DNA from 4 places in the Streptomyces sp. NPDC057302 genome. Region 3 is predicted to be linked to each of the others. Evidence: riboswitches for the same ligand, from Rfam matches in the RefSeq annotation. Region 3 holds a riboswitch; each other region holds the start of a gene.
The links. Region 3 has a riboswitch for cobalamin ahead of ACFUPX_RS27350 (cobalamin biosynthesis protein). Riboswitches for the same ligand answer to the same signal wherever they lie in the genome.
Positions count from the first base shown of each region.

Region 1: linked by a shared signal. The riboswitch ahead of ACFUPX_RS17630 (prenyltransferase/squalene oxidase repeat-containing protein) and the one ahead of ACFUPX_RS27350 (cobalamin biosynthesis protein) in region 3 are both predicted to bind cobalamin.
Region 2: linked by a shared signal. The riboswitch ahead of ACFUPX_RS42360 (ABC transporter substrate-binding protein) and the one ahead of ACFUPX_RS27350 (cobalamin biosynthesis protein) in region 3 are both predicted to bind cobalamin.
Region 4: linked by a shared signal. The riboswitch ahead of ACFUPX_RS08670 (ABC transporter substrate-binding protein) and the one ahead of ACFUPX_RS27350 (cobalamin biosynthesis protein) in region 3 are both predicted to bind cobalamin.

Region 1 covers NZ_JBHUZJ010000021.1:55,817-63,626, reverse strand. The annotation lists gene ACFUPX_RS17635 (hypothetical protein) at 1-1,059, opposite strand, end outside; cobalamin riboswitch at 1,208-1,284, opposite strand; cobalamin riboswitch at 1,344-1,496, shown strand; gene ACFUPX_RS17630 (prenyltransferase/squalene oxidase repeat-containing protein) at 1,603-4,398, shown strand; gene ACFUPX_RS17625 (hypothetical protein) at 4,452-5,327, shown strand; gene ACFUPX_RS17620 (energy-coupling factor transporter transmembrane component T) at 5,374-6,531, shown strand; gene ACFUPX_RS17615 (ABC transporter ATP-binding protein) at 6,528-7,810, shown strand, end outside.
Region 2 covers NZ_JBHUZJ010000130.1:2,031-9,840, reverse strand. The annotation lists gene ACFUPX_RS42385 (DUF2252 domain-containing protein) at 1-1,098, shown strand, start outside; gene ACFUPX_RS42380 (low temperature requirement protein A) at 1,123-2,409, shown strand; gene ACFUPX_RS42375 (haloacid dehalogenase-like hydrolase) at 2,406-3,545, opposite strand; gene ACFUPX_RS42370 (helix-turn-helix domain-containing protein) at 3,740-4,606, shown strand; gene ACFUPX_RS42365 (VOC family protein) at 4,612-5,106, shown strand; cobalamin riboswitch at 5,114-5,300, shown strand; gene ACFUPX_RS42360 (ABC transporter substrate-binding protein) at 5,393-6,436, shown strand; gene ACFUPX_RS42355 (FecCD family ABC transporter permease) at 6,457-7,464, shown strand; gene ACFUPX_RS42350 (ABC transporter ATP-binding protein) at 7,461-7,810, shown strand, end outside.
Region 3 covers NZ_JBHUZJ010000045.1:914-8,723, forward strand. The annotation lists gene ACFUPX_RS27335 (helix-turn-helix domain-containing protein) at 1-134, shown strand, start outside; gene ACFUPX_RS27340 (hypothetical protein) at 179-724, shown strand; gene ACFUPX_RS27345 (DUF397 domain-containing protein) at 962-1,177, opposite strand; cobalamin riboswitch at 1,422-1,556, shown strand; gene ACFUPX_RS27350 (cobalamin biosynthesis protein) at 1,661-2,602, shown strand; gene ACFUPX_RS27355 (cobyric acid synthase) at 2,599-4,107, shown strand; gene ACFUPX_RS27360 (putative cobaltochelatase) at 4,175-6,238, shown strand; gene cobO (cob(I)yrinic acid a,c-diamide adenosyltransferase) at 6,240-6,848, shown strand; gene ACFUPX_RS27370 (cobyrinate a,c-diamide synthase) at 6,842-7,810, shown strand, end outside.
Region 4 covers NZ_JBHUZJ010000008.1:51,849-59,658, forward strand. The annotation lists gene ACFUPX_RS08655 (MFS transporter) at 1-776, opposite strand, end outside; gene ACFUPX_RS08660 (alpha/beta fold hydrolase) at 955-2,490, opposite strand; gene ACFUPX_RS08665 (sulfotransferase) at 2,663-3,694, shown strand; cobalamin riboswitch at 3,797-3,926, shown strand; gene ACFUPX_RS08670 (ABC transporter substrate-binding protein) at 3,977-5,539, shown strand; gene ACFUPX_RS08675 (ABC transporter permease) at 5,544-6,491, shown strand; gene ACFUPX_RS08680 (ABC transporter permease) at 6,488-7,324, shown strand; gene ACFUPX_RS08685 (ABC transporter ATP-binding protein) at 7,321-7,810, shown strand, end outside.

The DNA.
Region 1 (7,810 bases), on a different contig from region 3:
AGCGCCCACGGTGGCCGGGGCCGGAGGGGCCGATGCGAAGCCGCCACCCACGACGGCACGCAGGCCGTCGATGGAGGCGTAGGCGGATGGAGTGGTGTCGGTGGGCAGGTACTTGAAGCCGCCGCCGGGCTTGAACTGCTGGGCGATGAGGAAGTCCACCGGCGTCTTGCCCGCCCGGGTCAGGAAGTCGCCGGTCTGCGGGTTGATGCCGCAGGCGTTGAGGCCCGATACCGCCCAGCCGTTGGAGTCGGTGTTGGCGCCGAACATGGCGTCGAAGGCGCCGGAGTTGTTGATGAGCTTCGACTTCAGGAAGCTCTTGGCCCTGGTGACGGCGGGGTCGGCGGCGGGGACGCCGGAGACGCACAGGGAGGCCATGGCCGCGCCGGTCATGTCGATGTCGCTGGCGGCGGCGAGCGCGGCGGGATCTCCCTCGGCCTTGCTGAAGTTCCAGCCGCCGTCGTCGTGCTGGTTGGCGCGGACCGTGGCGACCGACTTGTCGAGGAGCGCCTGCGGCACCCGCTGGGCTCCGGCCTGGGTCTTGGCCCCGCCCAGCGAGAGCAGCGCGAAGACCGTGCCGTTGAAGTTGGTGGGCGTGCCCCAGTAACCGGGCGCGGAGTTCTGCCAGTAGGCGTAGGTGTCGGCGATCAGGTTGCGGCTCGCCGACACCCGGGCCGGGTCGATGCCCGCCGAGTAGGCGTTGATGATGCCGCGCTCGTAGTCGGTGACCACCGGCGACGTGCCCGGCCAGCCCGCGGCCGCGAGGTGGTTGCGGTAGACGGTGCGGGCGTTCTTGGTGGCATCGCCGCCGGGTATGACGTCGACGGCCGCCGTTCCTGCCGCGGCGAAGGCTGAGAAGGCCCATTCATTGGAGAGTCCCGCGCCCGCGTAGGAGCCGTCGGCGCCTTGCAGGGATCTGAGGTAGGACACGCCGTTCGTCTTGGATGTGGCTATCTGGGCGGGCGAGGCCGTCGCGGCGGCGGGCAGCGCCGTCAGGGCGAGGGCGGTGAGTGCGGCGGGCAGGGCCAGCAGCGTGCGGCGGGCCGCGTGGGTGGAGGTCATGGCGGGGTGCTCCCGGGAAGAGGGGGCGTCGGCCGCACGTCCCTCCGCCGGTCGGCGCCGAGTACGGGAGTGTACGAAGGGCCAGGCCAGGTGGCACGTGGCCGTCGCCCGAGCGCGTGGTGCGACGTCCTTGCTTGCAGGGCCGGTCGGGCATTCGGGCTTGTTCCGGCCCTCCGGCCGGTCCACACCGCTGCGCGTCAGCTCTGGAGTCGCACCAGATTCCCCCGCTCGGCAGCACGGGACGTTACTCGAACATCACAAGTCCCGCACACCCTTGTCACCTCATTCGTAACTGTGCTCTAATTCGCCCGAATCTAAGCTCAGCCACCAGGGGAAGCCGGTCGAATTCCGGCGCTGACCCGCAACCGTAGGTTCGCCGCGCATCTCAACTGCACGGCGGACGAGCCGGATTACCTGGTCTGGGGACAAGCACTGACGCCGTCGCGGACTACGGCGTGGTACGGACGGTTCCTCTGTGCGGGCTACGGCCCCGGACCGCCGGTCACGCACACCTCTGCCACGGTGAACGTCCAGGGGGCAGTGGTGGGGACCAGCAACAGACCGGGCCGGGGAATACGCGCGAGATGCGTCTCGCTGCTGTGCGCGGCCGCCTTGTCGGTGGGTGGTGGGGCGTTGACGCTGCACCACGCCACTCCCGCGGCCGCCGATCCGATGGCCAACTGCACCCCGTCCAAGGGGGCGGTCGTCGCGGTGGACTTCTCCGACTGGGGTGGTGGCCTCGTCCGCGGCTGCGACGCGAGTCCCACCACCGGCTACGACCTCCTGCACGAAGCCGGCTTCAGTACGGTCGGCACCGAGCACGACGGGCCCGCCTTCATCTGCCGCCTCGGACATGCCGAGTTCGACTCCGGCGGCCAGTACCCGACCAAGGGCGAGGAGGCGTGCAAGCTCACCCCGCCCGCGTCCGCGTACTGGTCGTACTGGATCGCACCACCGGGGCAGGACTACTGGACGTACAGCCCGCTCGGTGCCATGAGCCAGAAGCCCAAGAACGGCGCGGTCGAGGCGTGGGTGTTCGGGCCGACCGACCCGGACGGCGCCGGCGGCGGGCCCTCTTTCACGCCCGCCCAGGTCCGCGCGGGCGGCCAGAGCGATCCCGGTGACACCCCGCCCGACGTCGATCCCGGCGAGGTCGACCTGCCCGCGGCGCAGAAGTGGCTGAAGGGCAGGCTCACCGACGGCGACCACCTGCAGGACGAGGGCGCAGAGGGCCCCAATCTCTACCAGACGGCCCAGACCGCGCTCGCCCTCGCCGCCGCCGGTGGCGGCAGCGGGACGCTCGACAAGATGAAGTCCTATCTCGCCGCGCACAGCGACGAGTTCGCCTACCCGCAGGGCAGCGGCAAAGCGCCGAGCCCCTCGGGGGCCGCGCTGCTCGCTCTGCTCGCCGTGAGCACCGAGGGCGATCCGCGCTCCTTCGGCGGCCATGACCTGGCGGGCGATCTCGCCAAGAGCGCGTGCACCGAAGGCGGCACGTCGGGATGCGTCGCCAAGGGCGACTTCCCGGACGTGGGGGACGTGGAGACGCAGGCACTCGCCGTGCTCGCGCTCCAGCGCGCCGGGGTTCGTCCGCCCGCTGCCGCCGTCGCGCGGGTGGCCACCCATCAGTGCAAGGACGGCGGTTTCAGCCCCACGCTGATCCGCGACGGCGACTCCTGCAACTACAGCGACCCCGCCACCACGCCGTACGCGACGATCGCTCTCCAGCAGGCCGGCGGGCACTCCGAGGCCGTGACCAAGGCCCGCAAGAACCTGCGCGCCGCCCAGCTGCCCAGCGGGGCCTTCGGCGCCTACGCGGGTGTGGCCACCGGTGACGTCAACACCACCGGCAAGTCCGCCCAGGCGCTGCGTCTCCTCGGTGACACGAAGCGCGCGGACGCCGCGGTCTCCTGGCTGTCGCGGCAGCAGACCAAGGCGGGCGGGTTCGGCTCCGACGAAGGCGCGACCGAGCCGGAGATCTACCCGACGTGGAGCGCCGCCTTCGCCGGTGCCCGCACCAGCCTCGCCGCCCTCACCACCAAGCGGCCGGACCCGCCGCAGCCGCCGACCACCGATCCGTCGGACCCGGCCGACCCCTCCGACCCTCCGGGCACGGGCGGCCCGAACCCGCCCTGGGCCAAGGGTGAGGGCCCGGACCTGAAGAAGGGCACGGCCTACCTCACCGCCGGCTCCCGCCTCAAGCAGGGCCACTACTACGAGAACATCGCCGGGACGGGCTTCGCCGACTACGGCCTGACCATCGACGGCGCCTACGCCCTGGCGGCCACCGGCCACGGCAACAACGTGCTGCGCGGCATCGTCGACTTCCTCGACGACAAGGGCAAGGACGCTTCGTCGCCGGGCCGTACCGTCAACGACTGGACAGGTGTGGGTACTTCGCACGCCTCGGGCGGCTCGCTCGGCAAGGTGGCGGTGCTCGCGCAGGCTGTCGGCCGCGACCCGCGCGACTTCGCGGGTCAGGACCTGATCGCGGCGCTCGACAAGGCGGTCTGCAAGGCCCCGAGTCAGGCCCCGGACCGCAGCTGCCCCGCCAAGGGCGCCTACACGTACGCCCCTTCCGTGTTCTCGCAGTCCCTCGGCGTCATCGCCCAGCTGCGCGCCGGGGAGAACACGGCGGCCGCTGCCCCGGCCGCCTACCTGGCGAGCCTGCAGAAGTCGTCGGGCGCCTGGCCGAGCCTCATCCCCTCGACCGGCGACTCCGAAGTGGACTCCACCGCGATGGCCGCCATGGCCCTGGACCTGGTGAAGGACGCCGGCTCCGGAAAGGCCGTCGACAAAGCCCTGGCCTGGATCGCCTCCAAGCAGCTGACGGACGGCGGCTTCCCCGGCGCGTCGGGCAACTCGGTCAACTCCGCCGCCCTCGCGGTTCAAGGGCTGTCTCTGGACGCGGCGACGTACGGCGCCGAGATCAAGAAGGCCCGCAAGTTCCTGGCGAGCCAGCAGAACACGGACGGCGGCTTCAACGTGGCGGCGGACGGGCAGCGCGGCTCCGATGTCCGGGCGTCGACGCAGGGCCTGGGCGGAGCGGTGGGCACCTCGTTCGGCACGCTGGTTCGGGACCTGGACGGCACAACGCCTCAGTCACCCGGGCCTTCCACCGGCGGACCGTCCGGCAACGCCACGCCCGACATCGTCACACCGGGCGGCGACGGCTCGGGCGGTCCGGCTGACGGGACCTCACCGGACGGCGGCGCTCTCGCCTCGACCGGCGCGCAGGTGGCGGGCCTTGCCCTGGTCGCCGTCATCCTGTGCCTCGCGGGCTGGCGCACGGTCGTCGTTGCCCGCCGCCGCGCCGCCGCCACAGGAGGCCCTCAGTGATCGTCCGTATCCTGCGTACGTTCGCGAGCGCGGCCGGCGCCCTGACGCTGACCATGGCGGCACTGACCGCCACGGCCGGTCCCGCCTCCGCCGCGCCCAAGCCCATGGGGCAGTGCACCACCAGCAGGGGCGCCGTCCTCGCGGTCGACTTCAGCGACTGGGGCGGCCCGATCTTCCGCTCCTGCGGCACCACCCCCACCACCGGCTACGAGCTGCTCAATCAGGGCGGCTGGCGCACCACCGGCACCGGACACGACGGCCCGGCGTTCATCTGCCGGATCGGATACAGCGGCTACAAGGGCGGCAAGCAGTTCCCGGCTCCCTCTCAGGACGACTGCGTCCTGACACCGCCCGCCTCCGCCTACTGGTCGTACTGGCATGCCGACCCGGGCGAGAACGGCTGGGAGTACAGCCAGCTTGGCGCCATGCTCTACAAGCCCAAGCCGGGCAGCGTCGACCTGTGGATCTTCGGCGGCACGAACATCGAGGGCACGGAGGGACGACCGACCGTCACGCCCAACCAGCTGCGTGCCCGCAACGCCCGTCCCACCGGCGGCGCCGCACCGCAGGCGCCGTACGAGACGAAGGCGTCCAAGCCACTACCGCCGGGCGTCGACACCGGCCCGGCTCCCAAGCGGACGGCGACGAAGAAGCCCGCCGATCCGGCTCCTAAGCGCAGCAAGTCCCCGAAGGCCTCCGCGTCGCCCTCACCCTCCGATTCCCCTTCCCCTTCGCCCTCGGCGAGCGAGGAACCAGGCGGGGCCAAGGCCGCGCCACAACCGTCCTCGAAGGTCGTCGACGCGGCTCCGGCCGCCGACGCGGCGCACGACGCGGGCTCGTACGTACCGGCGGCCGTCACCGGCGCGCTGGTCCTCCTGGTCGGGGGCGCCGCCGCATACGCGGCAAGGCGTCGCCGGCGTACGGAGTAGGGCGGTGCGTCCCACCTCCTGCGTCGCGCGCTCGTCCGTGTCCGGCATGCTGCCCGGCGCGGACGAGCGGCGGCTGCCCCGCACCCTGCACCCGATGGCCTGGTGGGTGTGGGCCCTGGCCCTGGCCACCGCCGTCAGCCGGACCAACAACCCGCTGCTGCTCCTCCTCGTCCTCGCCGTTCTCGGCTACGTCATCAGCGTGCGCCGCACCGAGGCTCCCTGGGCGCGCGGCTTCAAGTACTACCTGTACCTGGCCCTCACGGTCGTCGCGATCCGCGTGCTGTTCCGCGCGGTCTTCGCGACCGGCATCACCCCGCACGACCACTTCCTCTTCTCCCTGCCGCACATTCCCACCCCCGATTGGTACGCGGGCATCCAACTGGGCGGCCGCGTCTCGCTGGAGGCCCTCCTCTCGGCCGCCGTGGACGGGCTGCGGCTGGCCTGCATGCTGTGCTGCATCGGAGCGGCGAACACCCTCGCCAACCCCAAGCGGGCGCTCCGCGTCCTGCCCGGCGCGCTCCACGAACTCGGCGTCGCCGTCACCGTGTCCATCAGCGTCGCACCCCAACTGGTCCAGAGCGTGCAGCGGGTGCACCGCGCCCGGCGACTGCGCGCGGGCCGCACCAAGGGTCTGCGCGCCCTGCGCGGGATCGTCGTCCCGGTGCTCGAGGACGCCCTGGAGCGGTCGCTCCGCCTGGCTGCCGCGATGGACTCGCGCGGGTACGGCCGTGCGGGCACGGCGACGCGCCGCTCTCGCCGCCTCACCGGAGCCTTGATGCTCTCCGGGATGTGCGGGCTGTGCGCGGGAGCGTACGGGCTGCTCGATGCCACCGCTCCCCGGCTGCTGGGGTTCCCCGCGATGGCGATCGGTGCGGCGCTGTGCGTGGCCGGGCTGCGTCTCGGCGGGCGGCGCGTCACGCGGACCACCTACCGGCCCGACCCCTGGCGGTTCGAGGAGTGGGCGGTGGTGGGCTGCGGTGTGCTCTCCGCCGTGCTGCTCTTCACCCACGTCGGATTCGACGCCGCCGAACTCAATCCGTCCATCTATCCGCTGAGCTGGCCGACCCTGCCGATGGTTCCGGCCGCCGCGATCCTGCTCGCGGGCGCCGCAGGGTTTCTCTCCCCGCCGCCGCTTCCCGTCACCGCCCCGCAGGCCGCACCCCGCGTCCCCGCGCGGCGCCCCGAGAAAGCCACCGCCAAGTGATCACCTTCGACCACGTCTCCGTGGTGTACGACGACACGGCCGAACCGGTCCTGCGCGATGTGGACCTCACCGTCGAGGAGGGCGAACTCTGCCTCGTCATCGGCCCTACGGGCATCGGCAAGTCCACCCTGCTCGGCACGGTCAACGGCCTGGTTCCGCACTTCACCGGCGGCACGCTGTACGGCACGGTGACCGTCGACGGCCGCGACACCGCCAGCCACCCGCCCCGCGAGCTCGCCGATGTGGTCGGCGTGGTGGGACAGGACCCCCTCGACGGCTTCGTCACCGACACCGTCGAGGAGGAACTCGCCTACGCCATGGAGCAGTTGGCGATCGCGCCGGAGACCATGCGCAAGCGCGTCGAGGAGACCCTGGATCTCCTCGGCCTGGCCGACCTCCGCAACCGCTCCCTGCACGAACTCTCCGGCGGACAGCAGCAGCGCGTCGCCATCGGCTCCGTACTGACCACCCACCCGCGCGTCCTGGTGCTGGACGAGCCGACCTCCGCACTGGACCCGACCGCCGCGGAGGAGGTCCTCGCCGCGATCACCCGCCTCGTCCACGACCTCGGCGTCACGGTCCTGCTGGCGGAGCACCGCCTGGAGCGGGTCGTGCAGTACGCGGACCGCGTTCTCCACCTTGCGGGAGGCGGGCGGGTCGAATCCGGCCCGCCCGCCGAGTTGTTCCGCACCGCCCGCGTCGCACCGCCGGTCGTCGAGCTCGGCCGCAGAGCGGGCTGGGACCCACTGCCGCTCTCCGTCCGGGACGCCCGTCGCGCCGCGGCCCCGCTGCGAGCCCGGCTGGCGGGCGCCCCCGTACCGCCCGCGCGACCACCGGCACCCGCGAAGGAGCGAGTGAGACTGCTCGACGCGCGCGGTGTCAGCGTCCGCTACCGGGGCCAGGTCCTGCCCGCCGTGCGCGAGGTCGACCTGGAGCTGCGTGGCGGCGAGACGGTGGCGCTGATGGGCCGCAACGGCTCCGGCAAGTCCTCGCTGCTGTGGGCGTTGCAGGGATCGGGGCATCGCACGGACGGGACTGTGCGCGTCAAGCCATGGGGTACGCCGACGACACAGCGCTCCGGACCCGCCCACGACCCCGGATCCGTCTCCGCCACACAGGCCCGCCGCCTGGTCGGGCTCATCCCACAGACACCCACGGACCTGCTCTACCTGGAGAGCGTGAAACAGGAACTCGACCAGGCGGACGCGGAGTCCGCCATCGACGGAACCGGGCCACGCGCGCGCGAAATACTGGACCGTCTGGCTCCCGGCATCGAGGG
Region 2 (7,810 bases), on a different contig from region 3:
CAACTCTGCGGTGACGCCCACCTGTTGAACTTCGGTCTGTACGCGTCGCCGGAGCGCACCCTGCTCTTCGACCTCAACGACTTCGACGAGACCTGCCCCGGCCCCTTCGAATGGGACGTCAAACGCCTGGCCGCCAGCATCGCCGTGGCCTCGCGCGACAACGGCCATCCGGAGAGCGGCGGACGCGAGGCGTGCCGGGCGGCGGTGTCGGCGTACCGCACGTCGATGAGGCGTCTGGCGGGGCTCGGCGAACTGGCGGTCTGGTACGAACGGACCGATACGCGCGACCTGTTGCCCCTGGTGCGGTCCACCCGTCACCGCAAGCGCGTGGCCGCCACCCTGGACCGGGCCCGCCGCCGCACGAGCCTTCAGGCGCTCGGCAAGCTGACCCATGAGGTGAACGGCGTGCGCCGCATCATCCACGACCCGCCGCTCGTCGAACCGGCGGGCGCCACGGAACTCGCGGCCGTGCGCAAGATCTTCGGCGACTACCGCTCCACGCTCTCCGAGGAGCGCCGACTCCTCCTGGACCGCTACCACTTCGTGGACGCGGCGCGGAAAGTGGTGGGCGTGGGCAGCGTCGGCACCCGCTGCTTCATCGTGCTCCTCGCCGGACGCGACACCGACGACCCGCTCTTCCTCCAGATCAAGGAGGCGGCCCGCTCGGTCCTGGAGGAGCACCTTCCGCCGGGTCCTTACGTCCACCCCGGCCACCGCGTCGTCGCGGGCCAGCGCCTCCTCCAGGCGGCGAGCGACATCTTCCTCGGCTGGATGACGGGCCCCCAGGGCCGCGCCTTCTACTGGCGCCAGCTCCGCGACATGAAGGGCTCGGCGGACGTCGAGGCCATGTCCCCCACGGAGCTGCGCTCCTACGCCCGGCTCTGCGGCACGGCCCTGGCCCGCGCCCACGCACGCTCCGGCGACCGCATAGCCATCGCCTCCTACCTGGGCGGTTCCGACACCTTCGACCGCGCGATGGCGGACTTCGCGCTGCGGTACGCCGCGCAGAACGCCGAGGACCACAAGGCACTGACCGAGGCGATCGCCTCGGGGTCCGTGAACGCCGCTGGACCGGACGGCGCCGCGCTGCGGGAGTGACCCCCACCGACCATGATCGGTGCCATGGCCACGAACGACGAGGCAGCCGGAGCCGGGCAGTCGGACACGGGGGCACGACCCCTGACCGAACGCCACGCGTCCTGGATCGAGCTCTTCTTCGACCTCGTCGTCGTCGCCGGTGTCGGCCAGCTAGCCCATCTGCTGCACGAGGACCCCTCCCTCGCCGACACGGGCCTCTACCTCCTCCTGTACCTGGCCTTCTGGACGGCCTGGGCCTGCTTCACCGTCTACGGAAACGTCCAGGGCGACCGCGTCAGGGCGCTCAGCATGCTCCTGGCGATGTTCGGCCTCGCCGTGATGGTCGCGGCGGTCCCCGGCGTCCACGAGGACGAGCACGTCACGGCGTTCGTGATCGCCTACGTCTTCCTGCGCTGGCTCGCGGGCCGCGTCTGGCGGCGCGGCCAGGTCGTCGTGGACTGGCCGCTCGCGCAGTTCGGGGCGGGCGCCCTGCCGTGGCTGATCTCGCTCTGGGTGCCGGAGCCCGGCCGCTACTGGCTGTGGGCGGCGGGCATCGCCCTGGACCTGGGGATCATGCTCGGGGTCGACAGCGACCGCATGCTGCGCGGGGCACGCGACAAGCTGGACCAGGCCATCGCGCACCGGGGCGGCCGGCCCCAGGACAAGCGGCGCCACCCGGAGAGCGAGCCACCGGTGATCGCGGCGGCCCCCTCCGAGTCGGGACATCTGGCCGAACGCCTGGGCCTGTTCGTCATCATCGTGCTCGGCGAAGGCGTCATCCAGATCACCACCGCGGCCTCCGACACCCACTGGGACGGGGCGCTCGCCGTCACGGCGACCGGCTCCTTCGCCCTGCTCATCGGCGTATGGACGCTCTCGCTCCTGTACGGCTTCGCGGGCGTGCCGCACCTGAGCCCCGACAAGCTGTCCGTCCGGTCCGCGATGCTCCTGCACTGTGTGACGACGGCCGCGATCGCCGCCCTCGCCGCGGGCCTGGGAGCCGCGGCCGAGCACGTCCACGGGCCCGCCCCCGACGGCGTACGCAGACTGCTCTGCTTGAGCGTCGCCGCGTACTTCGGCATCAGCCTGCTCACCGGTCTCGTCACCCGCGCGGAGCGCCCGTGGCTGCTCGGCTGGGGCCTGCCCTGCGTGCTCGCGCCCCTGGCCCTGGGTCTCTTCGGCGCCGGGATCGGCGTCGGCTGGCTCGTCTGGGTGCTCGCGGCGACGGTGTTCTGGCAGGTGCTCTACGCGCCGGGCCCGCCCGGCACGACGCTTGCGCCGGGCGGGCGCGGCGCCCGGCGCAAGCGGTTCAGACGCAGCTGGGACGACTAGCGGATCTCGTCCGGGACCACCGTCAGCCAGCGCTTGTCCGCGGTGACCTGCTGACCGAGCTCACGCTGGCGGTCGGCGTTCTTCTTCTTCATCCCGTCGAGCTGCTTCATGTACGAGTCCTTGCGGTTGACCCAGACCCGCGCACCGCCGTGCTTCACGTCGGCGGAGTGGAACAGCATCGGGCCGTCGCTCGCCGGGGTGTCGCCCGCCACCAGGACCGGCTTCTTCCACTCGTCGATGTACGTGTTGATGGCCGCAGGCTTGCCCTGGAACCACGTCATCGGCGCCCACAGGTTCGGCGTCAGCTCACGCCCCGCGAGCTTCTTCTGGTCGAAGCGGCCCTCCGCGATCTCCTTGCGGGAGCTGGTCACCTCGCCCGTCTTGCGGTCCTTGAGCTGGAGGCCCACGCCGATGACGTTCTCGGGCTTCACGTTGTAGCCGTACTTGGGGTCGGAGAGGACCATGCGCACCAGGTCCTCGCTGGCCGCGCTGACGACGTACACCTCGATGCCGTGCCCCCGCAGCGACTTGTAGAGCTCCTGCATGCCGGTGAAGAACTCGGGCTTCTTGACCTCGGTCTTCGTCACCTTCCCGGCCTCGTAGTACTCGGCGGGGATGGGCTTGTCGTAGGCCAGGAGCTCGTCGACGTACCCCTTGAGCTCCTTGAGCGTGAATCCGGAGAAGATCTGCGCGGCCCACGGATAGGAGACCTGGTCGTCGATGTCGCAGAGCCGGAGGTAGTAGCTGTAGAGGCTCTCCTTGTGCTTCTTCGTGTCCTTGAAGGGGATGATCTTCAGTGACGGGTCCATCGACTTGCGGGTCAGGACCCCCTTCATCTCCAGGAAGGGCAGGAGGGACTCCTCCAGGTCGTTGCGGTACGTCGTGTTGTCCGCGTCGAAGACGGCGTACGCGCCCTTGCGCTCGTTCTTCGCGATGACCTTGCCCAGCTTCTTCGCGACCGGCTTGGGCCAGTGCTTCAGCTCGGCGGCGGTCTTCGCTGTCTTCGCGGTCGTCGTGGAGGCGTCCGCGGCCGTGGCGTCCGTGCTGGGCCACAGGGCCGTCCCCGCGAGTACGGCCGCGGTGAGCGCGCCCGCCGTGCCGAGTACGGCCAGCTTGCTCTTTGCCTTTACTGCCATGTTCGTGTGCCCCCTGAGAGCGGTCCGCGCCCCGTCCGGAGCGGCGGGTCATCGTATGGGGCCCGGCCGGTAATTCCCATGATCGACATCACCGGACGGAACGGGCATGGGACGCCCGTGCGCGGGTAGGCACGTCAGACGGCCGGCGGGCCCGGGGCCTGCTTCGAAGGGCCGCCCGTCGCATACTGGTAGGCATGGAGACCGTCTCCCGGGAGTTCGTGCGGGCCGCTCCGCGGCTCGACGGCATGGTGGTGTCCGCCGTCGGCTACCGCACGGTGGGCGAGCAGCCGGGACTCCACCGCGGTCTGCCCTCCCCGTACCTGACGCTGATCTTCTCGCTGGACGGCCCCGTCGTCACCGGCGACAGCCCCGAGCACGCGGGCGGCCCCGAGGCGTCCCGCACGGACATCGTCGTCGGCGGCCTGCACCAGTCCCCGGCGTACGTCGTCAGGCCCGAGCACGAGGCGGGCATCCAGCTCGCCGTGCACCCGCTGGCCGCCCGCGCCCTGTTCGGCGTACCGGCTTCGGAGCTGGCGGGCGACCTGGTGACGTGCGGCGCGCAGGTGCTGGGGCGCCGCGCCGCCGACGTACGGGAGCTGCTGTGCGAGCAGGGCGGCTGGGAGGAGCGGTTCGCCTCCCTGTCCGCCTATTTGAGGCAGCGCGTGGCCGCCGACGACGCCGCCGGATCCGTACGCCCCGAGGTCGCCGAGGCCTGGGCCTGGCTGGCCAGGCACCAGGGCGTCGGCACCCTGCGCGGCCTCTCCCGGCACGTCGCGCTCAGCGAGCGCCGCCTCACCACGCTCTTTCGCGCGGAGACGGGCCTGAGCCCCAAGCAGGCGGGGCGCCTCATGCGGTTCCAGCGCGCCCGCAACGCCGTCGCGCGCTCGGTGGCCGCGGGCGCCGCTCCCGACCTGGCGCGCGTCGCCGCCGACTGCGGCTACTACGACCATTCCCACCTGGTGCGGGACTTCCGGCAGTACACCGGAGTGAGCCCCAGCGGCTGGCTGGCCGAAGAGTGCCGGAATATCCAAGCCGGGAGCGGTGCGGGGGGCGAAGAGTAGGACCCATGAACACCACCGAGAACCAGCCGAAGTCCCCGTCCGCCCCCGACTCCGCCTCCGCTTCCGCCTCCGATTCCACGACGCCTTCCTCCGGCGGGCGCGCCCCCGACGTCTGGCCGTCGCTCCAGGCCCACGATGCCCCCGCCTTGATCGACTTCCTGGTCGGCACGGTCGGCTTCCTGCGGACCGCCGTCTACGAGGACGGCGACCGCGTGGCCCACGCCGAGCTCGACTGGCCCGAGGGCGGAGCCGTCATGCTCGGCTCGTACGACGAGAAGTCCCAGGCCTGGTGCCTGAAGCCGGGCACCTTCGGCGCGTACGTCGTGACCGACCACGTGGACGACCTCTACCAGCGGCTCAGCGCCGCCGGGGTCGAGATCATCCGCGAGATCGAGGACCAGCCGTACGGCAGCCGGGAGTTCGCGATCGCCGACCCCGAGGGCAACAAGTGGTCGTTCGGTACGTACCGTGGCGCTCCGAGGCCCGACCGGGCCTCCTGACCTCGCGTGATAGCTTGCGGACGCCAGTCGACCCACACCAGGGCCAGGGAATCCGGTGCGAATCCGGAACTGACGCGCAGCGGTGAGGGGGGACGGGCGGGGCCACGGCCACTGGGCGTCCACGGACGCCTGGGAAGGCGTCCCGTCCGGCTGATCCCCGAGTCCGAAGACCTGCTGGCGCCTTCGCCCGCGCACCGAGCGGCGGAGGTGACGAAGCAGGCCAGGCTCCGCGTATGAGCCGTGAGACTCAAGGGATCGTGTGTCCTCCACAGCCCGTCGTGTTCGTATGTCCGGCGTGTCCGGCTTCCTCGCCACAGCCATGGCCGTCACCCTGAGCGCCTGCGGCTCGTCCGGCGGCCCGTCCGGCTCGTCGGACTCCGCGGCCAAGCAGGCTGACGGCTACCCCCTCACCCTCTCCTCCTGCGGCAAGAAGGCGGAGATCAAGGCGCCCCCGCAGCGGGCCGTCTCCCTCGACCAGGGCTCCACCGAGATCCTGCTCTCCCTCGGCCTCGCGGACCGCATGGCGGGCACCGGCACCTGGACGGACCCCGTGCTCAAGGGCCTGGAGAAGGACAACGCCAAGGTCGACCGGCTCGCCGACAGCTACCCCTCCTTCGAGAAGGTCCTCGCCCAGGAACCGGACTTCGTCACCGCCTCCTTCCTGGCCACGGTCAGCAAGGGCGGCGTCGCCGACCGCGCCAAGTTCGCCGAACTCGGCGTACCCGCCTATGTCTCGCCCTCCGACTGCGCGGGCAAGGACAACAGCGGCGACGGCGACGGCAGCCGCGTCAAGACACTGACCATGGACACGGTGTACGGCGAGGTCCGGGACCTCTCCCGGGCCTTCGGGGTCGAGAAGCGCGGCGAACGCCTGATCGGCGACCTCAAGGGCCGGGTGGCCAAGGCCACCAAGACCGTCAAGGACGCCGACGCCTCGGGCACGAAGCTCCTCTACTGGTTCGCCAACTCCGACGCCCCCTACATCGCCGGCTGCTGCGGGGCGCCGGGCATCATCACCCGCGAGCTGGGCGTGAAGAACGTCTTCGACGACACCCGCGAGGAGTGGCCCCAGATCAACTGGGAGACGGTGGCCGACCGCGACCCCGACGTCCTGGTCATCGGCGACCTCACCCGCAAGTCGCAGACGGCGGAGAGCGCGAAGAAGAAGATCGCGTTCCTGGAGTCCAACCCGGTCACCAAGAACCTGACCGCCGTGAAGAAGAAGCGGTACGTACTGCTGAGCGGCCAGGCCATGAACCCGACGATCCGCACGGTGGACGGCGTGGAGCAAGTCGCCGACGCGCTGCGTGAGTTCGGGCTCACCAAGTGACGCGAGCCCTCCCGGGCGGCATGCGCGGCACCCTGCTCTGGACGGCCGGTCTCGCCGCCCTCGTCCTCTCCGTGGCGGTGGCCGTCACGATCGGCCCCGCCGACATCTCCGTACCGGACGTGTGGTCGGCGCTCGCGGCCCACCTCGGCTGGGGAGAGGCGACGCTGACGCCCATCCGGGACGGCATCGTCTGGAACCTGCGCATGCCGCGCACGCTCCTGGCCGCGGTCTGCGGCGCGGGCCTCGCGGTCTGCGGGACGGTCCTCCAGTCCCTCCTGCGCAACCCGCTCGCCGACCCCTTCGTGCTCGGCGTCTCCTCCGGGGCGTCCACGGGCGCGGTCGCGATCGTCGTCCTGGGGGTCGGCGGGGGAGTGGTGTCGATCTCGGCGGGCGCCTTCGTGGGAGCCCTCTGCTCGTTCGCCCTGGTCCTGCTGCTCAGCCACACCCTGGGCGGGAGCGTCGACCGGGTGATCCTGTCCGGGGTGGCGGCGATGCAGCTCTTCTCCGCGCTCACCTCGTTCGTGATCCTCACGGCGGGGGACGCGGAGACGACGCGCGGTGTCCTGTTCTGGCTGCTCGGCTCGTTGAGCGGGGTGGGCTGGACGGACGTCTGGATGTGCGGGGCGGTGCTCCTCGTGGCCCTCGCGATCTGCCTGGCGCACGCCCGCACCCTGGACGCGTTCGTCTTCGGCCAGGACGCGGCGGCGACACTGGGCGTCCACGTGGCCCGCACCCGGCTGATCCTGCTCTGCGTCACGGCCCTGCTGACGGCGGCCCTGGTCAGCAGCGCGGGCGCCATCGGCTTCGTGGGCCTGGTCCTGCCGCACGCGGCCCGCGCCCTGGTCGGCTCCGGGCACGCGAGGCTGCTCCCGGTGACGGCGCTCGCGGGCGCGGTGTTCCTGGTGTGGGTGGACACGCTGGCCCGCACGGTCCTGGATCCGCAGGAGGTCCCGGTCGGGGTGGTGACGTCCCTGATCGGCGTCCCGGCGTTCGTCCTGGTCCTCTACCGCACACGGAGGACGACGTGACCGCACACGATCTGCGAACCGGACCCGGCCTGCGCGCGGACCGGGTGAGCAGAGAGGCGGGCGGCCGTCTCATCGTCGACGGAGTGACCCTGGCCCCGCCGCCCGGAGCGACGGTCGGCCTGCTCGGCCCGAACGGCTCGGGCAAGTCCACCCTCCTGCGCATCCTCGCGGGCGTCCTGGCCCCGGCTTCAGGAGTGGTCACCCTGGACGGCCGCCCGCTGCGGGACGTCGGCCGCCGCACGGTGGCCCGCCGCGTGGCGGTGGTGGACCAGGGCGCCGCCACGCAGGTCGAGCTGTCGGTGGAGGAGGTCGTACGCCTGGGCCGCATCCCGCACCGCAGAGCGTG
Region 3 (7,810 bases):
AGTCGATCCGTGACGACCACGAGCTGATCGTGCGGCACCAGGAGTGCTTCGAGGCTCTCCGCGAGACCGCGTACGCAGGAGAGCAGGCCATCGACCTGATCAATCGGGTCAGGGACGGCATTGACAGCAGCTGATCTTCCGGACCCAAGGAGTCCGGGAGGAGCGAGGAGGCCTCAAGATGCCAGCCGCGTTGCGAGAGTGGTGGCGGGGGGTTCTGGCGGCCATCAGGCAGGCGCCGTGGCGTAACGGCGGTTCGGGTGGTGCGCAAGGTGCCGGTGGGGCCTCCACCGGCACGGCCGACGATGCCGACGCCGACGCCGCTTCCGAGCAGCCGACGGCGTCCGGCCCCTCCTACAACCAACTCGTCCGCGAAGCGATGACCGACCAGGGCCGCACGGACCGGATGGACACGCTGGACCGCCATCGCACGGACGACAACGTCCGGATGTTCACGACCAGGATCGTCTACTGCACCGGTTGCATACTCGTCCTGGCGCTGACGCTCACCGGAGTGCTCGTCGTTCTGGCCGTCGTGGGCATGACGGGCTTCTGGACGGTCGGATCGGTGATCGCCCTCTTCTCGGCCCCCGTCGTCGCACTCAGCCGCCAGCTCACCAAACTGATCTCGCAGACAGGGGCGACGCCCACGCTCAGCGACGACCGCCGTGCTGTGGTTCCCGCCCAGCAGTCCGAGCCCAGGGCCGAGGCCGATGATCCTGCCTGAACTCGGCCAAGCCCCACCAGAGCCCCATGGACACCGCGGCCGCCATGGCCGCGGAGGACCAGACGGCCAGCCGTGCGGCCGTGCCCTCGACCAGCTGGGAAGCCGCCGCGCCGACCAGCGTGGCCGCCGCGCCGAGCAGCACACACCCCGCCACGACCGCGACGACCCCTGCTGGTTTCCGCTTCCCCCCGCGCACACCGTTCACCAAGTGCCGCGCTTCAGCGAGATGACGCTCGGTCATCCTGCTCCCCCTCCCTCTCCCCCCGCGCCGACGAAAGCGCTCAGGAACGCCTGCCAGCGCCCGACGGAGAAGACGACATGTGGCGCCGAGGGGTTCTGCGAATCACGGACGATCACCGCCTCCCGCACGAAGGCGACTTCGACGCAGTCCCCGTCGTACCCGCTGAAGCTGCTCCTGCGCCACAACCGTCCGGACGACTTCTCATTGCCCACGCCGACCTCCCCCTACCAGAGAGCCGGTGTCCGCACGATAGCGCCGTGATGTCGGCGGGCCGACAGGTCCGCCGAGAACCACCGCACCACGTAACGACCCGGACCAAATGACTCTTGGACCGCTCTCCGGTTGTCGTGTTCCAGTCTAGGAAAGTTCAATTTCCAGGCCTAGGGAAAAACCGGCCTCATGTGGGCCTCGGCACACTCTCCCGTCCCAGGTCAACGGCAAGTTGACGGGCGTTCGCGGGCGTGGTGGACTGCCGGAGCCATTACGGCGGCAGGAGAGGAAGCCGGTGTGAATCCGGCGCGGTCCCGCCACTGTCATCGAGGGTTCGACTCCTCGGAAGCCAGGAACTCTCCCCGCCGGTCACGTCGAACCAGGGCGCGGACACCCTGAGTGAGGACATATCGCCATGCGCGGCCGCCCGTTGCCGGTTCCTGTGACCCTGCTCGCTCCCCTTCACGTACCGGCCGGCTGAACCCGTGCGTGCCGATCGCGACTTCGCGTACGGCGCTGCCGCCGGCCTCCTCGGTGATCTGTTCCTCGGCGATCCTCGCCGCGGGCATCCGGTCGCCGCGTTCGGGCGGGCCGCGGGCGCTGTCGAGCGGGTGCTGTGGCGTGACCACCGCGGGTGGGGCGCCCTGCACACCGTGGTGTGCGCCGGGGGCGCGGCCTGCGCCGCCGTTCTCGCCTCTTCCCTCGTACGGGACGCACGTGCCGCATCCGTCGCGCTGACCGCCGCCACGACCTGGGCCGTGGTCGGCGGGACCTCCCTTGGACGTGAGGCGCGGGCCATCGGCGGTGCGCTCGCCGCCGGGGACGACGAGGTGGCGCGGGAGCGGCTGCCGCATCTGTGCGGGCGCGATCCGCAGGCCCTGGACGCCGACGGCATCGCGCGGGCCGTGGTCGAGTCCGTCGCCGAGAACACGTCCGACGCGGTGGTCGGCGCCTTGGTGTGGGGGGCTCTGGGCGGGGTCCCCGGCCTCGTCGCCTTCCGGGCCGTGAACACGCTCGACGCCATGGTCGGGCACAAGTCCGTGAAGTACCGGCGCTACGGGTGGGCTTCCGCGCGGCTCGACGATGTCCTGGGGTGGCCGGGCGCCCGGCTCACCGCGGTACTCGCGGCCGTCGCCGGGGATGCTCCCAAGGGAGCGCTGCGGGCCTGGCGGGACGATGCCGCCAGGCATCCGAGCCCCAATGCGGGGCCGGTAGAGGCCGCCTTCGCCGGGGCGTTGGGGGTGCGGCTCGGGGGGACGCTCTCGTACGGAGGCCGGGTGGAGGAGCGCCCCGTCCTGAACACGGGCGGGCGGGCCGTCGAAGTGGCGGACATCGAGCGGGCCGTGCGGTTGTCGCGACGGGTCGGGCTGCTGGCCCTGGGGGTCGCGGCAGTGGTCAGCACTATGCGGAAAGGCGGCGCCTCATGAGTGGCGGACTGCTCGTTGCCGGGACCACCTCCGACGCGGGCAAGAGCGTCGTCACCGCGGGGATCTGCCGGTGGCTGGCCCGCAAGGGCGTCTCCGTCGCGCCCTTCAAGGCGCAGAACATGTCCCTCAACTCCTTCGTCACGCGCGAAGGCGCCGAGATCGGGCGGGCCCAGGCCATGCAGGCGCAGGCCGCCCGGGTCGAGCCGAGCGCGCTGATGAACCCCGTACTGCTCAAGCCGGGCAGCGACCGCAGCAGCCAGGTCGTCCTCATGGGCAAGCCCGTGGGCGAGATGACGGCGCGCGGCTACCACGGAGGGCGGCAGGAAGCGCTGCTCTCGACCGTCGTGGGATGCCTCGAAGAACTTCGGGGCAGCTATGACGCCGTGATCTGCGAAGGCGCGGGCAGTCCCGCCGAGATCAATCTGCGGCGCACGGACATCGTGAACATGGGGATCGCGCGGGCCGCCCGCTTCCCCGTGGTCGTGGTGGGAGACATCGACCGCGGGGGCGTCTTCGCCTCCTTCTTCGGGACGACCGCGTTGCTGAGCGCCCAGGACCAGGAGCTGGTCGCCGGGTATCTCGTCAACAAGTTCCGGGGCGACGTCTCGTTGCTCGAACCGGGGCTCGACATGCTCCTCGACCTCACCGGGCGGCGCACGTTCGGTGTCCTGCCGTTCCGGCACGGCCTCGGCATCGACGAGGAGGACGGGCTGCGGGTGTCCCTGCGGGGCGCCGTCCGGGAGTCCGTCGTCGCTCCCCCGGTCGGTGAGGACGTGCTGCGGGTCGCCGTCTGCGCCGTGCCCCTGATGTCGAACTTCACGGACGTGGACGCCCTGGCCGCCGAACCGGGCGTCGTCGTACGGTTCGTGGACCGGGCCGACGAGCTCCTCGACGCCGACCTCGTGGTCGTACCGGGAACACGCGGCACCGTCCGGGCACTGGAGTGGCTGCGCCAGCGCGGTCTCGCGGACGCCATCGCGCGGCGCGCCGCCGAGGGGCGTCCCGTGCTCGGGATCTGCGGTGGCTTCCAGGTGCTCGGCGAACACATCGAGGACGACGTCGAGTCGCGGGCGGGGGCCGTGGACGGCCTCGGACTGCTGCCCGTGCGCGTGCGCTTCGCGCGCGAGAAGACCCTGGCACGGCCGGTCGGCGAGGCCCTCGGTGAGCCCGTCGAGGGGTACGAGATCCATCACGGCGTCGCCGAAGTCCTGGGCGGAGAGCCCTTCCTGGACGGCTGCCGCGTCGGCGAGGTGTGGGGCACGCACTGGCACGGCTCGCTGGAGAGCGACGCGTTCCGACGCCGCTTCCTGACCGAGGTGGCCCGCGCCGCCGGGCGCCGTTTCGTGCCCGCGCCCGACACCAGCTTCGGGGCGCTGCGCGAGGAGCAGCTCGACCTCCTCGGCGACCTGATCGAGGAACACGCGGACACCGACGCGCTGCTCGGCCTGATCGAGAACGGCGCCCCCTCCGGCCTCCCCTTCATCGCACCCGGGGCGCCCTCATGACCGGCGGAGGCGGACGGCTGAGATCCGCTGTCCCCCGCCCCGCCCTGAACCACGTAATGGAGGCCTTGTGAGTACCCCCTATCCGTTCACCGCTCTCGTCGGGCAGGACGATCTGCGGCTCGCCCTGCTGCTCAACGCCGTCTCGCCCGCTGTCGGCGGTGTGCTCGTCCGCGGGGAGAAGGGGACCGCCAAGTCCACCGCCGTGCGGGCCCTTTCCGCCCTGCTTCCGCAGGTGCCCGTGGTCGCCGGGTGCCGCTTCTCCTGCGATCCGGCCGCCCCCGACCCCGCCTGCCCCGACGGCCCGCACGACGCGGGCGGGGCCTCCGTGCGCGACGCGCGGATGGTCGAGCTGCCCGTCGGCGCCTCCGAGGACCGTCTCGTCGGGGCGCTCGACATCGAGCGGGCGCTCTCCGAGGGCGTGAAGGCCTTCGAGCCGGGCCTGCTCGCCGACGCCCACCGCGGCATCCTCTACGTCGACGAAGTCAACCTGCTGCACGACCACTTGGTCGACCTGCTGCTCGACGCCGCCGCCATGGGCGCCTCGTACGTGGAACGCGAGGGCGTGTCCGTGCGGCATGCCGCGCGGTTCCTGCTCGTGGGCACCATGAACCCCGAAGAGGGCGAACTGCGTCCGCAGTTGCTCGACCGGTTCGGGCTCACCGTCGAGGTCGCCGCGTCCCGCGAGACCGATCAGCGCGTCGAGGTCGTGCGCCGACGGCTCGCGTACGACGACGACGCGGAGGGCTTCGCCGCGCGGTGGCACGACGACGAGTCCGCGCTGCGGGAGCGGATCGTCGCGGCGCGCGCGCTGCTTCCCCACGTGCGCCTGGGCGACGGGGCGTTGCGGCAGATCGCGGCGACCTGCGCGGCCTTCGAGGTCGACGGGATGCGGGCCGACATCGTGATGGCGCGTACCGCGACGGCGCTTGCCGCCTGGGCGGGGCGCGAGGACGTACTCGCCGAGGACGTGCGCCAGGCCGCTCTCCTGGCGCTTCCGCACCGGCGCCGGCGCAACCCCTTCGACGCGCCCGGCCTCGACGAGGACAAGCTCGACGACACGCTGGAGCAGAACGGCGACGGCGACGACGACCCGGAGCCGGACGGCGACGGCCCCGACGGGGGCGGTCCCGACGGGGGCGGGCAGCCGCCCCAGGAAGGGCCCGACGCGCCCGAGGCGCCTGACGTGCCCGACCAGCGTGATCCCCACGACGCACCGGCCGACGACGGCGAGAGCGGCCCGCAGGAGCAGGAGCCCGCACAGGCCCCCGCCACCGGTGGCGGTGCCGGTGAGCAGCAGGCCGTCCGGGCCTCCGAGCCGTTCCGTACGAAGACGCTGACCGTGCCCGGCCTCGGTGAGGGCGCCGCGGGGCGGCGCTCCCGGGCGCGGACCGAGCACGGGCGGACGACCGGGGCCCGGCGGCCCCGCGGGGCGCTCACCAAGCTGCACCTGGCGGCGACCGTGCAGGCTGCCGCCCCGCATCAGCGGGCGCGCGGGCGCGTGGGGCGTGGCCTCGTCGTGCGGCGGGACGATCTGCGGCAGGCGACGCGCGAGGGGCGTGAGGGCAACCTCGTGCTCTTCGTCGTCGACGCCTCCGGGTCCATGGCGGCGCGGCAGCGGATGAGCGCCGTGAAGGGAGCGGTGCTCTCGCTGCTGCTCGACGCCTACCAGCGGCGGGACAAGGTCGGCCTCGTCACCTTCCGTGGGTCCGACGCCGAGGTGGCGCTGCCGCCCACCTCTTCCGTCGACGCGGCGGCGGCCCGCCTGGAGACGCTGCCCACGGGCGGGCGCACCCCTGTCGCGGCCGGGCTGCTCAAGGCGCACGACGTGCTGCGGGTGGAGCGGCTGCGGGACCCGGCGCGGCGTCCGCTGGTCGTGGTCGTCACGGACGGGCGGGCCACGGGAGGCGTGGAGCCGGTGGCCCGCGCCGGGCGTGCCGCGCGGCTGTTCGAAGCCGCCGGGATCGCTTCCGTGGTCGTCGACTGCGAGTCGGGGCACGTGCGGCTCGGGCTCGCGGGGCAGCTGGCGGGCGAGCTCGGCGGGACCGTCGTGACGCTGGACGAACTGCGGGCGGATTCCATCGCCGGGCTCGTCAAGGACGTACAAGGAACTCGGATGAGGAGCGTGGCCTGAGATGCCGCAGGGACAGCCGAACGTGGTGCCGGACGACGGGCTCACCACGCGTCAGCGGCGCAACCGGCCGCTGGTGATGGTGCACACCGGGATCGGCAAGGGGAAGTCCACCGCCGCGTTCGGGATGGCGCTGCGGGCCTGGAATCAGGGGTGGCCCATCGGGGTCTTCCAGTTCGTGAAGTCGGCGAAGTGGAAGGTCGGCGAGGAGAACGCCCTCAAGGTCCTGGGCGCGAGCGACGAGGGCGGCCCCGTCGACTGGCACAAGATGGGCGAGGGCTGGTCGTGGATCCAGCGCGCGCCCGCCGAGGGCGAGCCCAGCCACGAGGACAAGGCCCGCGAGGGCTGGGAGCAGGTCAAGCGCGACCTCGCCGCCGAGACGTACTCGCTGTACGTCCTCGACGAGTTCGCCTACCTCCTGCACTGGGGGTGGATCGACGTGGCCGAGGTGATCGAGGTCCTGCGGGACCGCCCCGGGCATCAGCACGTCATCATCACCGGGCGCTACGCACCCGAGGCCCTGGTCGAGTTCGCCGATCTCGTCACCGACATGTCCAAGGTAAAGCACCCGATGGACGCCGGTCAGAAGGGCCAGAGGGGCATCGAGTGGTAGCTCGGCTTGTCGTTGCCGCGCCGTCTTCCGGGTGCGGCAAGACGACCGTGGCCACGGGTCTGATGGCTGCGTTCGCGGAGGCCGGGCTCGCGGTGTCCCCGCACAAGGTGGGGCCCGACTACATCGATCCCGGGTATCACGCGCTGGCCACGGGGCGCCCCGGGCGCAACCTCGACGCGTACATGTGCGGGCCCGGGATGGTGGCGCCCCTACTCAACCACGGGGCGCGCGGCGCCGATCTCGCCGTGGTCGAGGGCGTCATGGGGCTGTACGACGGGGCCTCGGGGCAGGCTGAACTCGCTTCCACCGCGCATGTGTCGAAGCTGCTGCGGGCGCCGGTGGTCCTGGTCGTCGACGCCTCCTCCCAGTCCCGCTCGGTCGCCGCGCTGGTGCACGGCTTCGCGTCCTGGGACCCCGAGGTGCGGATCGGGGGCGTGATCCTCAACAAGGTGGGCTCCGCGCGCCACGAGGAGCTGCTGCGGGACGCGCTCGACGAGTCCGGGGTGCCCGTGCTGGGCGCGCTGGGGCGGGTGCGCCAAGTCAGTACGCCCTCGCGGCATCTGGGGCTCGTCCCGGTGGCCGAGCGGCAGACCGAAGCCGTCGATTCGGTGGCCGCGCTGGCCTCGCGGGTGCGGGAGGGCTGCGACCTCGAAGCGATCCTCGCACTGGCGCGCAGCGCGCCCCCGATGACCGGCGAGACGTGGGATCCGGGGCCGGCGCACGGCGTGGCCGACGGCCGCCGCCCCGTGGTCGCCGTCGCGGGCGGGGCCGCGTTCTCCTTCTCCTACGCCGAACACAGCGAGCTGCTCACCGCGGCGGGCGCCGAGGTCGTCACCTTCGATCCGCTGCACGACGAGGAGCTGCCGCCGGGCACCGCCGGACTGATCATCGGCGGCGGGTTCCCCGAGGTGTACGCGCCCGAGCTCTCCGCCAACGAGCCGCTGCGCAAGGTCGTCGCCGAG
Region 4 (7,810 bases), on a different contig from region 3:
AGACCGGTGGGCATGTGGTGGCCGTCGACCATGAGGAGCGGCAGCCAGTCCGTGGCGGAACCCTCGGCCAGCGTCATGCCGAGGACCAGGCCACCGATGAGCAACAGCCGCAGGTCGAGGTACAGCCGTCGTTCCCGGACCTGTCCATCGGCGTCGTGTGCGGACGTGGTGTGGCCGTCCCCGACGCTGCGGCCGACACCGGGGCGCAGTCTTGGCACCGCGAAGGCGAACAGCGCGGCCACGAGGAGCAGCACGACCGTGAGATGCCAGGACACCGGGAAGTGGGCAGCGGCGCCGGCCACACCCAGGCCCGCCCCGACCACCGTGCCAAGGCTGTAGCAACCGTGCAGGGCCGGCAGTACGGGTCTCGCGAGCTCCCGCTCCACCCCGGCACCGTCAACATTGCTGGCCACCTCCGAGAGGCCCATGCCGGCGCCCAGAAGCAGCAGGCCGAAGGTCACCAGAGGTGCCGAGGAGGCCGCCGTGCCCAGGGCCATCGCGGTCACGCTGGCCAGTACGAGGGACATGCCGGAAAGGATGACGGGCCGCGTGGAGAACCGTGCCACCAGCGCACCGGCCACCAGGATGCCCATCATCGAGCCGATCGACATGCCGAAGAGCACCAGGCCCATCTCGGCGGTGGAGGCATCCAGCTGGTCCCGGACACCGGGGGTCCGGGTGACCCACGTCGCGAGCGACACACCGGGGATCGCAAAGCACAGCTGCAGTGCGACGCGGTGACGGGCTATCAGCTGGCTCGGGCTGACGGTGTCCATGAGGGCGCGAGCTTCCGGAGGCGAGATGGCGGGCGTATCCACGTACCCTAACCTCGCCCTGGCGCCGCCCGGTTGTGGTGATCACTTGGCACTCGTAGCGGAACTCGTATCGGCACTCGTATCGACCTGCACGGCACGGTCGCCGACGGAGCCGTTCGCGCAGCTTACGGGACAGCTCTCAGGCCCGGCAGGACACGTCGTGCCTGGGCAGTCTGCCGTCGGCGAGATAGGCGTTGACCTGCGCATCCGCGCATGCGTTGCCGTAATCGCCGTAGATTCCGTGCTGGTGGGCGCCGGGCAGGGTCACCAGGCGGGAACGGGACCACCGTTCACGGACCTGGCGTGCGCCGGAGTAGGTGGTGCGGGTGTCGCCCGTGGCATTGACCAACAGGGCCGGAACGTCGTTGTCGACCACGGTCGGCGCCTCCGCCGGAGCGTCCCAGAACTCGCACGCCGTGATGTTGTACGACAGAGGAGCGGCGAAGGGGTGCTTCTTGCGGCCGGCCTGGATGTCGCGCCAGTAGCTCTCGGTCCCACGCTTCGTCGCGACGTCTCCGCACAGGATGGCGGCCTGCGCGCTGCCCTGCTGCGAACCTGCCTCGGTGGTCATGGCTGCGAGCAGCTCGGACAGCCCCGCTCCCGGCTCGACGTGCTGTCCGTCGGCGGCGCGTGCGAGTGTTCGGGTCGCGGTGGCCAGCTCGGTCCGAGACGTGCCCGAGTCGCTGCCCAGACCGCTGAAGTGGACGAGGGGAACGAAGTGTTCGTCGACGCGGAAGTCACCGACCCGTAGGGGCTTTTCGGCCGCGGCCTGTCGTATGCCGCGCACGGTGGCCAGCACGGCGCCGGTGGTGCGGCCCAGGGCGAAGGTGTCGTGCCTGGCGGCGGTCCAGGCCGCCCAGGCGTGCAATGCCCGTTCGTTGGCATCCGTGGAGTCGGCGAGCAGGGTCTGGGTGTACCGGGCGGGGTCGATGACACCGTCCAGCACCATCCGGTCGGTCCGCCCGGGAAACAGCTCGGTGTAGACCTGACCCAGGTAAGTCCCGTACGAGTAGCCGAGGTAGGAGATCCGCTGCGCGCCCAGCGCGGCCCGGACGACATCCATGTCCCGGGCGGTGTTGCGGGTGGTGACATGGGGCAAGACGTCTGCGTTCGTCTCGCGACACCGCTTGGCCAGCTCGCGCTGACGGGCGACCGACTGCTTGAACCCGGCCCGGCCCTTGCCGGCCGAGAAGACTGTGGAACCGATGTCCCAGCCGCAGTTCAGCGGTGTGGAGCGGCCGACGAAGCGCGGGTCCAGGCCGATGAGGTCATACTTCCGAGCCACCTTCCCCATGGCCGCGCCGACCGTGAGCGGCATGTCGAGACTGGGCCCGCCCGGACCGCCGTTGTTGAGCATGAGGGGGCCCACGCGGTGTGCCGGATCGGTGGCGCGCAGGCGGGAGACGGCAATGGTCAGGGTTCGGCCGTCGAGATCGGAGTAGTCGAGCGGCACGGTGAGGTCGGCACACTGGGCGCCCGCGGCATCCAGCTTGTGCCCGGTGGTGTCGTCGGGGCCCAGCGCGCAGTCATGCCAATTGATGTCCTGGGCGTGGTACTGCCCGAGCCCCGATAATTCCTGGACTGGATCCAAGGCCGTGACGGGTGACGTTCCCGCTGCCATGGCCAGGATCGCGACGACGCCGACGGCCGCTTGCCTACCTCTGATGATCTGCATGTACCGCACGCTAGGCGCGTCATCGCCAGGTATCGCTGCGGGCACCCCCCGAGTCTTGCCTAGGGATAGCCCTACTGACGCATGCCACCTGTTGCGCCGGGCGCCGATGTGCTGAGGTGGGGAAAGCCCTGGAACAGCCGCCCTGTGCCCCCGGAGAGCGACCTTGCGCAGCTTGACGTTTGTCATCGGTACGGGCCGCAGTGGTTCCACCGCGCTGTCCCGCATCCTCAACTCCCATCCCGACGTGCTCAGTCTCAACGAGTACATGGCTTCGGTCGGTGACGTGGCCTTCCCCGAAGGCCGCGTATCGGGTGCCGAGTTCTGGGAGACCCTGTTCCGGCCCACCTCGTACTTCGCGAACATGATCCGCAGTGGGGTGCTGATGCCGGAGTTCCTCTACACCCGCAGTCCGGGGCGGTATCGGGCGGAGACCGACGGCATCCCCGCTCTCTCCCTCATGGTGCTGCCGCACCTCACCGATGACCCGGACGGCCTGCTCGACGAGATCGGTGCGGCGGTCGTCGGCTGGCCGGAGCGTGCCGCTGCCGCACATCACGAGGCGCTCTTCGAGCTGCTGGCCACACGGTTCGGCCGCACCGCGGTGGTGGAGCGCTCCGGTTATTCGACGGGCTGGGCGGCGGGGCTTCTCTCCGCCTTCCCGTACGCGAAGTTCGTGCACCTCTTCCGGGACGGCCCGGACTGTGCGCTGTCCATGAGCCGCCACCCCGGGTATCGCACCATCACTTTGCTGCGTGAGATCAGGGAACGGACAGGTGTCGACAACTTCGGCGACCTGACGGAGGAGCAGGTACGTTCCCTTCCCCCGGACCTGGCGCCCCTGCTCGAAGACACCTTCGACGCCGCACTCGTACGGGACCGCGAATTTTCCCTGCGACGGTTCGGCCGACTCTGGTCCGAACTGGTCGTCCAGGGCACGCAGTTCATCGGCAGCCTGCCCGAGGGTCGGCGCATGACGCTCGCCTACGAGGACCTGCTCGACACACCTCAAGAGGAACTCGCCCGTCTCGCCGCGTTCGTCGGGGTCGAACCGTCCCCGCGGTGGCTGGACAGCGCGTGTGCTCAGCTAGACAACAGCCGCCGCGGCTCCGCCCGCAAGCAGCTGTCGGCCGCGGAATTCCAGGACCTGAGGGACAGCTGTGCCGCGGGCACCCGAGCGCTGGAGGGGAAGTCGGCGGATGCGTGACGGCTCTGTCGTCCTTCAGGTCACCCGGGCCGATGGCCGGGAGGGGCCGGGGTGAGGTGCTCCTGGCGGCGTGCGCCACAATGAGCGCACGAGGCGACGGGGACCAGGAAGCCGGTGCGAATCCGGCGCGGTCCCGCCACTGTGACCGGGAAGCGATCCTCCCGCACGCCACTGACCGCGGTACGCGGCCGGGAAGGCGGAGGCGAGCGACGATCCGGGAGCCAGAAGACTGACCCGTCGCCGGTCCAACGTAGGGGCGAGGACACCCCGGAGAGGATCGATGTGACGACGCATGCCCGGACGGAGCCGGTGCGCGGATCGCAGCCAGGCAGGCGAGGTGTGCTGGCCGCCTCAGGCGCCCTGGCGCTCGCCGGGAGCGGCCTGCTCGCCGGCTGCGGCGGTGACACCAAGGACGGGGGAGGCAGCGACCGGTTCCGCGCCGCGTTCACGTCCGGCGGCTCGCAGGAGACCCTGGACCCGCACGTCGCACCGAACTTCGTCGACCAGGCCCGCGCCAAGGCCCTCTACGACACACTCGGTACGTACGCGGACGACATGTCGCTGCGCGAGAGGCTCGCGGAGTCATGGGAGAGCGACACCTCGGGGACCCGTTGGCGCATACGCCTGCGCAGGGCGACGTTCCACGACGGGAAGCCGGTCACCGCGAAGGACGTCCTGTACAGCTACCGCCGCGCCGCCGACCCCGAGACCGGATCGCCCTCGCAGGTACTGCTCTCAGCGATCGACTTCACCGCCAGCAAGGCAGACGGAACGCGGTCCGTCGTCTTCGTGCTGAAAGCGCCGAACTTCGAGTTCCCCACCGTCTTCGCTGGCCCCGGCACCGAGATCATCCCGGCCGGGACGACCGACTTCCGTAAGCCGGTCGGCTCCGGTCCCTTCACCTATGTGTCGTTCACCCCCGGCGGCACGGCCCGCTACCGGAGCTGGAAGGACCACTGGGACGGAGCCCCGCACATCGCCGAGCTGGAGATCGTCCCCGCCAACGAGGAGTCGGCTCGGCTCAACGCCCTGCTGTCCGGGCAGGTGCACTACGGTGCCGACATGTCCGGCTCCTCCGTGGAACGGCTGAAGAAGGACGGCTCGACGCGGCTGCTCACCGCGGAGCGGGCGACCACGCAGCAGCTGCTTCTGCGCACGGGACGCGCGCCGTTCGACGACTCCCGCCTGATCCGTGCCGTGCAGCTGGGGCTCGACCGTGAAGCGCTGGTGCGGATCGCGCTCGCCGGGCACGGCGAGGTGGGCAACGACCTGTTCGGCCTCGGCCTGCGCGGCTACCCCGAGGACCTGGAGCCCCGGGAGCGGGACGTCGACGAGGCACGGAGACTGGTGAAGGACGCCGGAGCGGACGGCCTGCACATCACCGTGGAGACCAGCTCCGTGGATGCCGCGTGGGAGCCCGCAGCTGATCTGATGGCACGCCAGCTGGCCGAGGTCGGGCTGAAGCTGAGGGCTAACACCCGCGCGTCCAGCACCTACTTCAGTGAGATCAGGACCAAGGGCGTCGCCGCGTTCAACACCACGTCCACCCTGCCGGTCTCCGATTTCCTGCAGCAGCGTGTGCGCGGCGGGGCCGCCCGTAACCAGACGCAGTACGCGTCGAAGAAGTTCGACGCGCTGCTGGACCGGGCCCGCACCAGCCGTGACGAGCAGGAGCGCCTCGGTCTCCTCTCCCGTGCCCAGAAGATCGCCCGTGAGGAGTCGGGGCTACTCGTGTGGGCGTTCTCCGACGCCAACGACGCCATCGCACGGTCGGTCAGCGGCCTGCGCGCCGCGCCCCCGAACTCACACGACTGGGCCCGCTTCGACCGGGTCCGCATCAGCTGACGACGTGCGCGGCTACGTTCTTCGACGCTTGCTGTTCGCTCTCCTGCAGTGCCTGGTGGTGCTGGTGGCCGTGTTCGCCGTCGGCTCGCTGCTGCCCGGCGACACGGCCGATGTGCTGCGCGGTGAACTGGGCACGCCCGAGCAAGTCGCCGCACTGCGTGCACAGTTGGGTCTCGACGAGTCGGCCTGGACCCGGTTCTGGCAGTGGCTGGGGCACCTGTTCACCGGAGATCTGGGCCACTCCCTGACCACCGGAGTGTCCGTCGGCGACGACATCGGCCGACGCTTGGGGGTGACCCTGTTGCTGGGTGTACCGGCGCTGGTGCTCGTCACTGTGCTCGCACCTGTGGTGGGCACCGTGTCGGGCCTGCGGGAGGGAAGCCGCGTCGATCGCGCCCTGAACACGGCCGCGGTCGTGCTGCACGCCGTGCCGGAGTTCGTACTGGGACTGCTGCTGGTCGCCTCGGTGTCGCTGACGGCCGGTCTGCTGCCCGCCACCGCCGTCGGCATGGACACCACCGCACTCCTCGCCCAGCCGGCCGTCCTGGTGCTCCCCGTCACCGTGCTCACGGCCCGGCACCTGTGCGATCTGGCGCGGCAGATCCGCGCGGGTGTGGCGGCCGAGCGGCACGGCGCCGTCGCCGGGCATCTGCGCCTCCTGGGCATGCGCGAGCGCACGGTGGTGCTGCGTCACGTGCTGCCGGGGGCGCTCGGCCCCGCGGCCCAGCAGTACGCCCGCTGCGTGGAGGGGCTGCTCGGCGGCGCCGTACTGGTGGAAGCGGTCTTCGGATTCAGGGGCCTTGGCAACGGCTTCGTCGAGGCGGTCCAGAACCGTGACCTGCCGCAAGTGCAGACGTACGCGCTGCTGTTCGCCGGGACGGCTGTCCTGGTGAACCTGATCGCCGACCTGGTCGCCCACCGCCTCGCACCCCGCCGAGAGGTGACCGCGTGACCCCGCCCCCTACGACGTCCTCCCTCACGGCCGCGACAACTCCCCGCCGCCCCTGGATCGCCCTGATCCTGCTGGGTGTGCCCGTGCTCCTGGCCCTGCTGGGACCGCCGGTGGCCGGCGACGACGCGCCCCGCCACGACGCCCTGCCCTCACAGCCGCCCGGCGCCGGACACCTGCTCGGCACGGACGTCCTTGGCCGCGACGTGCTCGCGCTTGTGCTGCGGGGCGGCGCCTCCGTGGTGGGCAGCTCCCTGGCCGCGCTCGCCGTGGGGGCGGCGCTGGGCATACCGCTGGGGCTGCTGGCCGCAGGACCACGTCGGCAACTCGACGAGACGGTCATGCGCACCATGGACCTGCTCCTCGCCTTCCCCGGACTGCTCGTGCTGATGACGCTGGCGGCGACAGGCCACCGCGACTGGTTCTGGCTGGTGACGGTCGCGGGGGTGCTCCAAGTCCCGGCCGTGGCACGCCTGGTGCGCGGCGCCGCGCTCGCACCCGGCTCACGGAGTGTCGTCGAGGCCCTGAGGATGCAGGGGCACGGCTGGGCGTACATCCATCTACGGCATCTGGCCCGGGAGCTGGCCGCACCGCTGGCCACCGACGCGGGCGGCCGGTTCTCCCTCGTGCTGTACCTGCTGGCGTCCGCCAACTTCCTTGGTCTGGGGCTGCCCGCCTCCTCGCCGGACTGGGCGGTGCTCATCGAACGCAACAGCGACGCCCTCTTCACCCAGCCCGCCGCCGTCCTGGTGCCCGCGGGGCTGCTGACGGCGCTGTGCGTCGGGGGCAACCTGCTCGTGGACCACGCCCTTGCCCGCCAGAGGAGAAGACCGTGACCGGCGCCGTCCCCGCACCGCTGTTGGAGATGGCGGACATCTCGGCCTGCGCCGAGGGAGCTCCGCGCCCGCTGCTGGACCAGGTCGGGCTGACGGTGCGGCCGGGCACAGTGGTCGCCGTCGTCGGCCCCTCGGGAAGCGGCAAGACCACGCTGGGCCTGGCGGCTCTCGGCGCCTCACGCGAAGCGGTGCGACTGACCGGACGCGTCCTCCTTGAGGGCACGGATCTGGTGAGCCTGGCCCCGGCCCAGCGCCGTGCGACCCGGGCGGGCCGAGCCGCCCACCTGCCGCAGCACCCCGAAACGGTGCTGGACCCGGTCCGTCGCGTCGGGGGAGTGCTGAGAGAGCTGGCCACACTAGGGGGGTGTCGGGGCCGGGCCGCACGGCAAGCCGCCGCCACAGAGGCGCTGACCGCGGCCGGACTCGACTGGCAGAGTACCCACCGCCGCTTCCCGCACCAGCTCTCCGGCGGCCAACAGCAGCGCC